Regions from separate parts of the Paenibacillus sp. FSL L8-0470 genome, predicted to be linked through region 1. Evidence: predicted binding sites of a transcription regulator. Region 1 holds the regulator's gene; the other holds the start of a gene.
What was found. The regulator CtsR, encoded in region 1, represses protease genes until heat stress. The targets are predictions, from matches to a motif close to ATGGTCAATAAAGGTCAAACA.
Positions count from the first base shown of each region.

Region 1 (3,417 bases):
CATCCCGAACACGACCGTTAAGCCCTCCAGCGCCGATGGTACTTGGACCGAAGGGTCCTGGGAGAGTAGGACGCCGCCAAGCACACAAAGCCATTGTTGATTTATTGACAGTGGCTTTTTTGTGTTTGTGCAGGGCTGTGGAAATGCTGTGGATAATTTTCAGGAAGTGCAGAAAACTTACACACATGTGGATACAATATTAGAAAGGCAACTACCTCTGAAAGATGTGGATGAAAGACATATTCTCGGAGATTCGTCAAGAGAAAATCCAAGTAATACACGGGTTTTGTGGATAATATGTGGAATTTGTGGATAGAGACTGTGGAATCGTGGATAACTATTTTTTGCCGGAAAGATATTCTTTCCGGTTCTTTGTGCTGCTGTGTATAAGTTGTGGATAACCATTGGATTCTTTATAATCTTTCTTGGCGGATTCGCGTACCGTTTCTGGGCTTGATATACTCTTAATAAGCACTATTCTATTTGATAATGAGGTGAAGGTATTGGAGATCAGGCAATTGCAGCTGGAGGATTTTGAGGCAAGCCTTGGCTTGTCCGAGTACGCTTTTCAATTCAAACTTAACGGTGACGACAGAGTGAAATCCAAACAAAAGTTCAAGCCGGAAGGAGTCTGGGGCATTTTTGAGGAAGGGGAGCTAAGTGCGAAGCTGACACTGCTGCCTTTTCAGGTGTATGTGCAAGGCAAAGCGGTCTCCATGGGTGGGATTGCCGGAGTGGCGACATGGCCGGAGAACCGCAGACAGGGACTTGTGGCCAAGCTTTTGTCCCACACGCTGCAAACAATGAACGAGTCAGGTCATACATTATCCTTCCTGCATCCCTTCTTGATTCCTTTTTACCGCAGGTTTGGGTGGGAGATCTACTGTGAATATAAGAAGTACACGATACCGGTGGGCAAGTTTCCGCGGAAGGCCGAAATGGAGGGGCATGTAGAGCGCGATAAAGCGAACATTGAAGTATTGGAACAGTTATACGGGCGCTTTGCTTCCGGGTATAACGGTGCGCTGCTTCGTGATCGTGAATGGTGGGAGAACAGCGTAGTGGATGAGGATACACATCATTGTGTGTTTTATTCTGCAGCGGGTGAACCGGGAGGTTATGTGCTTTATAAAATAGAGAACAAAGAACTGGTTATTGATGAATTCATTTTTATGGACGAAGAAGCCCGCCGGGGATTGTGGACTTTTCTCGCTAACCATGATTCGATGGTCACCGCTGCGAAATTAAAGCTGGTGCCAGCCGATGATATGCTGCCGTTTTTGCTTCCGGATCCCCGTATTCCGCAGGAGAATTATCCTTATTTTATGGCGCGTATTGTTAATGCCAAAGCCTTTGTGGAAGGACTCACCTTTAAGGAACAGAGTGAGCTGCAAAAGCGCACGTTGTATATTGAGGATGAGCATGCCCCTTGGAACGAAGGGCTGTGGGAGTGGAAGGTCGATCAGCAAGGCGAGGCATCTTTAATACAAGTAGAGGGTAACGGAGAGCAGGCAGATTTGCGCTGCGGTATTGGAACATTGACGGTGCTGCTGCTTGGATACAAACGTCCGGGAGAATTGCACCGCTGTGGGCAGTTAACCGGCAGTCTAGAAGCGGTGGAGTGGCTGAAAGGGATTATGCCGCAGGCACGGACCGCATTGTTTGATTTCTTTTGATCGTAAGCAGCTCTTCCGCGCTGAATGAAGCAGGGAGAGCTTTTTATTTTTCATATTAAAAAATGCATGTTGATCTAAGGGTTATTCCGAATACAATGGCGGCAATAAGTAAAAAATAAGACTAACCACTTGGAATTCAGTGAGAATATGTTATAATATGAAAAAAGTCAAAGAAAGTCAAAGTCAACGCATCCCAAAAGCAGTCTCTCCTAAGTTGTAAAGCCTGAAAGGCAGGACATTGTGTCCGATTCGCCATCAGGTGCTTCGGTTAAGTTCTTAAGAGATCACCGACGGACGGATGTACAGCAAGAATTACCCTAACGCTTTGAACACTGGAGGATGAGTGATGCGTAATATCTCCGATATTATCGAACAATATCTGAAGAATATTTTGCATGAAAGTCCCGAAGGTACGGTGGAAATTCAGCGTAATGATCTGGCGGACCAGTTTTCCTGTGTACCGTCGCAGATCAATTATGTCATCAGTACGCGCTTTACTTTGGAGAAGGGCTATGTGGTCGAGAGCAAACGTGGAGGCGGAGGTTACATCCGGATTCAGCGCTTTGAGCTTCCTCAGAATGTGGCGCTTTACGCACATCTCAAATCCACGATAGGCAATGATATTGACCAGAATTCCGCCGAAGGGCTGATCTACCAGCTTGAGGAGGCCCTGTTCTTAACCAAGCGTGAAGCGTGTCTCATGCGCGCCGCTGTTTCCCGGGATTGTCTGACGATTAATCTGCCCTACCGGGATGAGATTCGTGCCAAGATTATGAAAGCCATGCTGATTTCTTTGCTTGGTAAATAATACGAATGGTAAGGGGGACACCGCTTATGCTTTGCCAGGAATGCGGCGTCAAACCGGCTACCCTTCATTTCACCAAAATTGTGAGTGGAGAGAAGACGGAATTTCATATTTGTGAAAGCTGTGCGCGGGAGAAGGGGGAGTTAATTCCCGGAACCGCGGGCGGGTTCTCCATTCACAGCCTGCTCTCCGGTTTACTGGATCTGGAAGGTTCCGGCAAGGAGAAATCCGCGGCAACCAAAAATGCACAGGGACTGAAATGCGAGAATTGCGGCATGACGTATTCCCAGTTCAGCAAACTTGGACGGTTCGGCTGCAGCTCCTGCTATAAATATTTTGACAGCACGCTGGATCCGCTGTTCCGAAGAGTGCATGGCAGTACCGCTCATGTAGGCAAGCTGCCAAAACGTGCGGGGGCACAAATTATGTGCAAACGGCAAATTGATGAACTGAAGTTGGAATTGCAGCAAAGCATTATGCAAGAGGAGTTCGAAACTGCAGCCGAGCTGCGGGATCAGATCCGCCGACTTGAAAAAGAAATGGCACAAGAGTAAAGTCTTTCATATATAGGGGGGATGCGGCATGTCAAGTCTCCGGTTTACCGAACAAGCGCTTAGTGACTGGATGCGCTGCGGTGGCAGCCATTCTGAGATTGTAATCAGCAGCCGTATGCGTATCGCCCGCAATCTGGAGCACCTGCCTTTTCCTTTGCTGGCATCTGCCGAGCAGGCGGAAGAGGCGCTGGAGCAGCTGGCACCCGTGTTTCAGGGAGAAGCTGCAGCGGACTTTGGTACCTTTCAACTGCTGAAGCTGGATGAGCTGGATGAGCTGGATAAAAAAGTGCTGGTGGAGAAACATCTGATCAGTCCAAATCTAGCCAATGATTCACGGGGTGGAGCGGTCATTCTGAACGAGGATGAGTCGGTCAGCATCATG
Region 1 covers NZ_JBBOZM010000001.1:6,662,998-6,666,414, reverse strand. Annotated here, with positions in the region: rRNA gene rrf (5S ribosomal RNA) at 1-82, shown strand, start outside; gene NST99_RS30495 (GNAT family N-acetyltransferase) at 504-1,676, shown strand; gene NST99_RS30490 (CtsR family transcriptional regulator) at 2,023-2,484, shown strand; gene NST99_RS30485 (UvrB/UvrC motif-containing protein) at 2,511-3,035, shown strand; gene NST99_RS30480 (protein arginine kinase) at 3,064-3,417, shown strand, end outside.

Region 2 (3,417 bases), 6.5 Mb from region 1:
AACCTTAACTTCTTTGCCGTTTACTTTGAAGAATCCGTCGTGAACTTCAACTTCACCCTGGAATTTACCTTGAGTTGTATCATATTTAAGCAAATGAGCAAGCATCTTAGCATCAGTCAAGTCATTGATTGCTACCACTTCGATACCTTCTACATTTTGAATACGGCGGAATGCAAGGCGTCCAATACGTCCAAAACCGTTAATACCAACTTTTACACTCATTGAATAGTTCCTCCTAGATTTCGTTTTATTTATTCAAGACAGGCCGTTAAGCTTGTCAAGACAACAATGTTAAGTATAATGCAAAATAACTGCGAATGCTCTCCAGAAACTGGATGCTATAGGACCTGCTGTATTTGTGCGTCAATTTCTTTGCCGATTTCGACAGCCGCTGCCTCGTCTATGACGAGTATATCCTCTTGCCCAAACCGCAGCATCGCATGAATGGCCTTCGCCTTGCGTTTGCCTCCGGCGATTCCGATGACAACTTCCGTCCGGATAATATCCTCCAGTCGCAGTCCCATCGTCAGCATGGTATGGACAACCTGGCCGTCTTCATTGAAATAGTAGCCGAACGATTCGGCAACCGCGCCTTCTTCCTGTATTTCCGAGACCGTAGTCTCATCAAGCTTACGGCGGTGGGTCATTTCAATGGCATCGCCAATTCCATGAACAATAATACGCGATCTACGGATGATTTGCACGATTTCTCCAATATTGGAGTCCTGCGCCAGCGATTGATAAGCATCTCCGCTGAGCAGATCGGGTACATGCAGCAGCCGATAATTGGCTCCAAGCCGTTTGGCCATCGTCGAAGCAATGGTATTAGCTTGAATCTCCATACTTTCCCCAAGTCCTCCGCGCGCCGGAACAATCCAGGCGTTCTTATAGGAATGGGATAACGGCGGTGTCAGCTGATCGGCCATTTCGGCCAGTGTCGAACCGCCGGTGACAGCAATCGTATCGCCTGCACAGAGCACACCCAGCAACGCTTTGGCGCCTGCCCGGCCCAGCTCACGTTTGGTAAACAACGATGTCTCACAATCGCCAGGCACTACTATGACTTTACTAAGACCGTACGTTGAGCGAATCTTCTCTTCCAGATCATCCAGGCCGAACAAGCTCTTGGCGATCGGCTCCAGCAGGTCAAGCAGTCTGCGCCCGGCATCGCTGATGCGCATGCCGACACTCTCGATCTCAATGAGCCCTTGCGATTTCAGAAGATCCGTCTCGGCGCGCAGTACCCGCTCAGTCATATCAAGCGAAGCGGCGAGCGTCCTGCGTCCGATAATATCGGACAGCATGATCTGATGTAGAATCGTGTACCGTCTCTTAAGGGTTTCCATGAGATCAGGCAGAAGCTGCTTTTGGATTTCTAATAAATTACGCATACTTTCACTCCTGCAACTTCGTCTTTCTCTATTCCCTTGTTCGTGGTCTCAAAATGTCCCGGGTTAACTTTTTAAGTCCCACCCATATTCTACCCAAATATTACGCGGAGTGCAAGTCTCCCGAGAGTATAATTCTCAACCTCTTTTCATCTTATACATCATCACAGAGATCCGGGGAAAGATATTTTCTAAACAACAGGATGAACCCATTGCATTTGAATAATAAGTGTATTATAATAATTTCTGTTGCGCCCGTGGTCCAATGGATATGACGTAGGCCTCCGAAGCCTGAGATCCAAGTTCGATTCTTGGCGGGCGCGCCATTTTTTTCTTATTTGTCTATAATTTAGCAACACCTATACTAATAATTAACCAAAGAGCCAGGTGATGGCTCTTTTTTTGCAACTAAGTTTGACTTTCTTTGACTTTTTGTTTGAATTTGTTTATCATGTGGTTAATACGGTAACAGTAAAAATGAACACATTCGAAGAACCAATTCAAGGAGGTTTTCCACGTGAGTTATATTCCTATGGTAGTAGAACAGAGCAACCGCGGTGAGCGCGCTTATGACATCTATTCCCGCCTGCTGAAGGACCGCATCATTTTCCTTGGAACGGAGGTTAATGACGTGGTAGCCAATTCCATCATCGCGCAAATGCTGTTTCTGGCTGCCGAGGATCCGGAGAAGGATATTCACCTGTATGTAAACAGCCCTGGTGGCTCCATTACAGCGGGTATGGCTATATTTGATACAATGCAGTACATCAAACCGGATGTATCGACGATTTGCGTAGGTATGGCCGCTTCGATGGGAGCTTTCCTGCTGAACGCCGGTGCCAAAGGCAAACGTTTTGCACTCCCTAACAGTGAAATTATGATTCACCAGCCTCTGGGCGGTGCTCAAGGTCAGGCTACGGACATCGAAATCCGCGCCCGCCGCATCCTCAAGCTGCGCGACAAGCTGAACCGCATTCTGTCCGAGCGCACAGGACAGCCGCTGGAACGGATCGAAAAGGATACCGACCGCGACTATTTCATGACTGCAGCTGAAGCAGCTGAATATGGTATTGTCGATAAAGTTATCGAGAAAACGCTGCCTGCCGGCGTTTAATACATGCAACAACAAAGAGGCTGGTTGGGACCACTAAGTGATCCCCGCCAGCCTCTTTTGCTGTTTTATAGTCCAGGTGCATTATTCTATTGATGAAGAATTAACCCAGACGCCCATACCCCAACGCATCCAGCTTCCCGGCGATAACACGGTAACCTCTTCCGTTAGGATGCAAATGATCTATTGACAGCAGCCCGCGCTCGTTGCCGGCAAATTCATTATATATAGAGGCGAACCGGCATACCGGGCTGCTATATCCCGCAGCATAGCGGTTAAACTGCCGCACCCAATCCGTCGCTTCCGTCAACTGGGGATAGGGGTTATACAGTCCTACTATTCTGATAATATAGGGTCTCCGCATGCCCGCCTTCAACTGCGAAAGCGTGCCCATAATGTCATTCAAATTACGCTTGCATTCCCGTAGCGCTTTTTGCAGTACCGGAGCCAGATCGCCCGGCCGGCCGGCCGCCGCTTTGGCCGACTTGATCAAATCGTTGCCGCCAATGGACATCGTAATCAATTCGGCCTCGCTGATGGCAAGCCGATAGTTGTAATCCGCCTTCAGCCTTTGCTCCAATCCATCTGTGGTCAAACCATTGACTCCCAAATTGGATAATTCGATCGGTACCCGCAGCCGCGCCTCGGCCATCCGGCGGTAGACCGGAACAAACCCATTGCCCGGCAGAGCTCCAAATCCTGTCGTTAACGAATCGCCAATCGCCGTATACTGAATACTCATCGTTACTTTCCCTCCCCGCTCCTAAGCTGGTTTCTCCTTTAGCTTATGAACGGTTAGGTGATCCGGTAACGGAGAAATGTCCGTATCCGGCATTGGCGGATTCGCAGTCAGGTCACTGTATTTACTTCAATGCGGCAAATGGACTGCTTCCGCTGGGGAGCAGCTCCTTGAACGTG
Region 2 covers NZ_JBBOZM010000001.1:156,515-159,931, reverse strand. Annotated here, with positions in the region: gene gap (type I glyceraldehyde-3-phosphate dehydrogenase) at 1-222, opposite strand, end outside; gene NST99_RS00835 (sugar-binding transcriptional regulator) at 339-1,391, opposite strand; tRNA gene NST99_RS00830 (tRNA-Arg) at 1,640-1,714, shown strand; gene clpP (ATP-dependent Clp endopeptidase proteolytic subunit ClpP) at 1,906-2,502, shown strand; gene NST99_RS00820 (GDSL-type esterase/lipase family protein) at 2,603-3,241, opposite strand; gene NST99_RS00815 (PdaC/SigV domain-containing protein) at 3,363-3,417, opposite strand, start outside.
Region 2: clpP (ATP-dependent Clp endopeptidase proteolytic subunit ClpP) is a predicted target of CtsR. The motif match lies at 1,800-1,820, and genes of this name have one in related genera.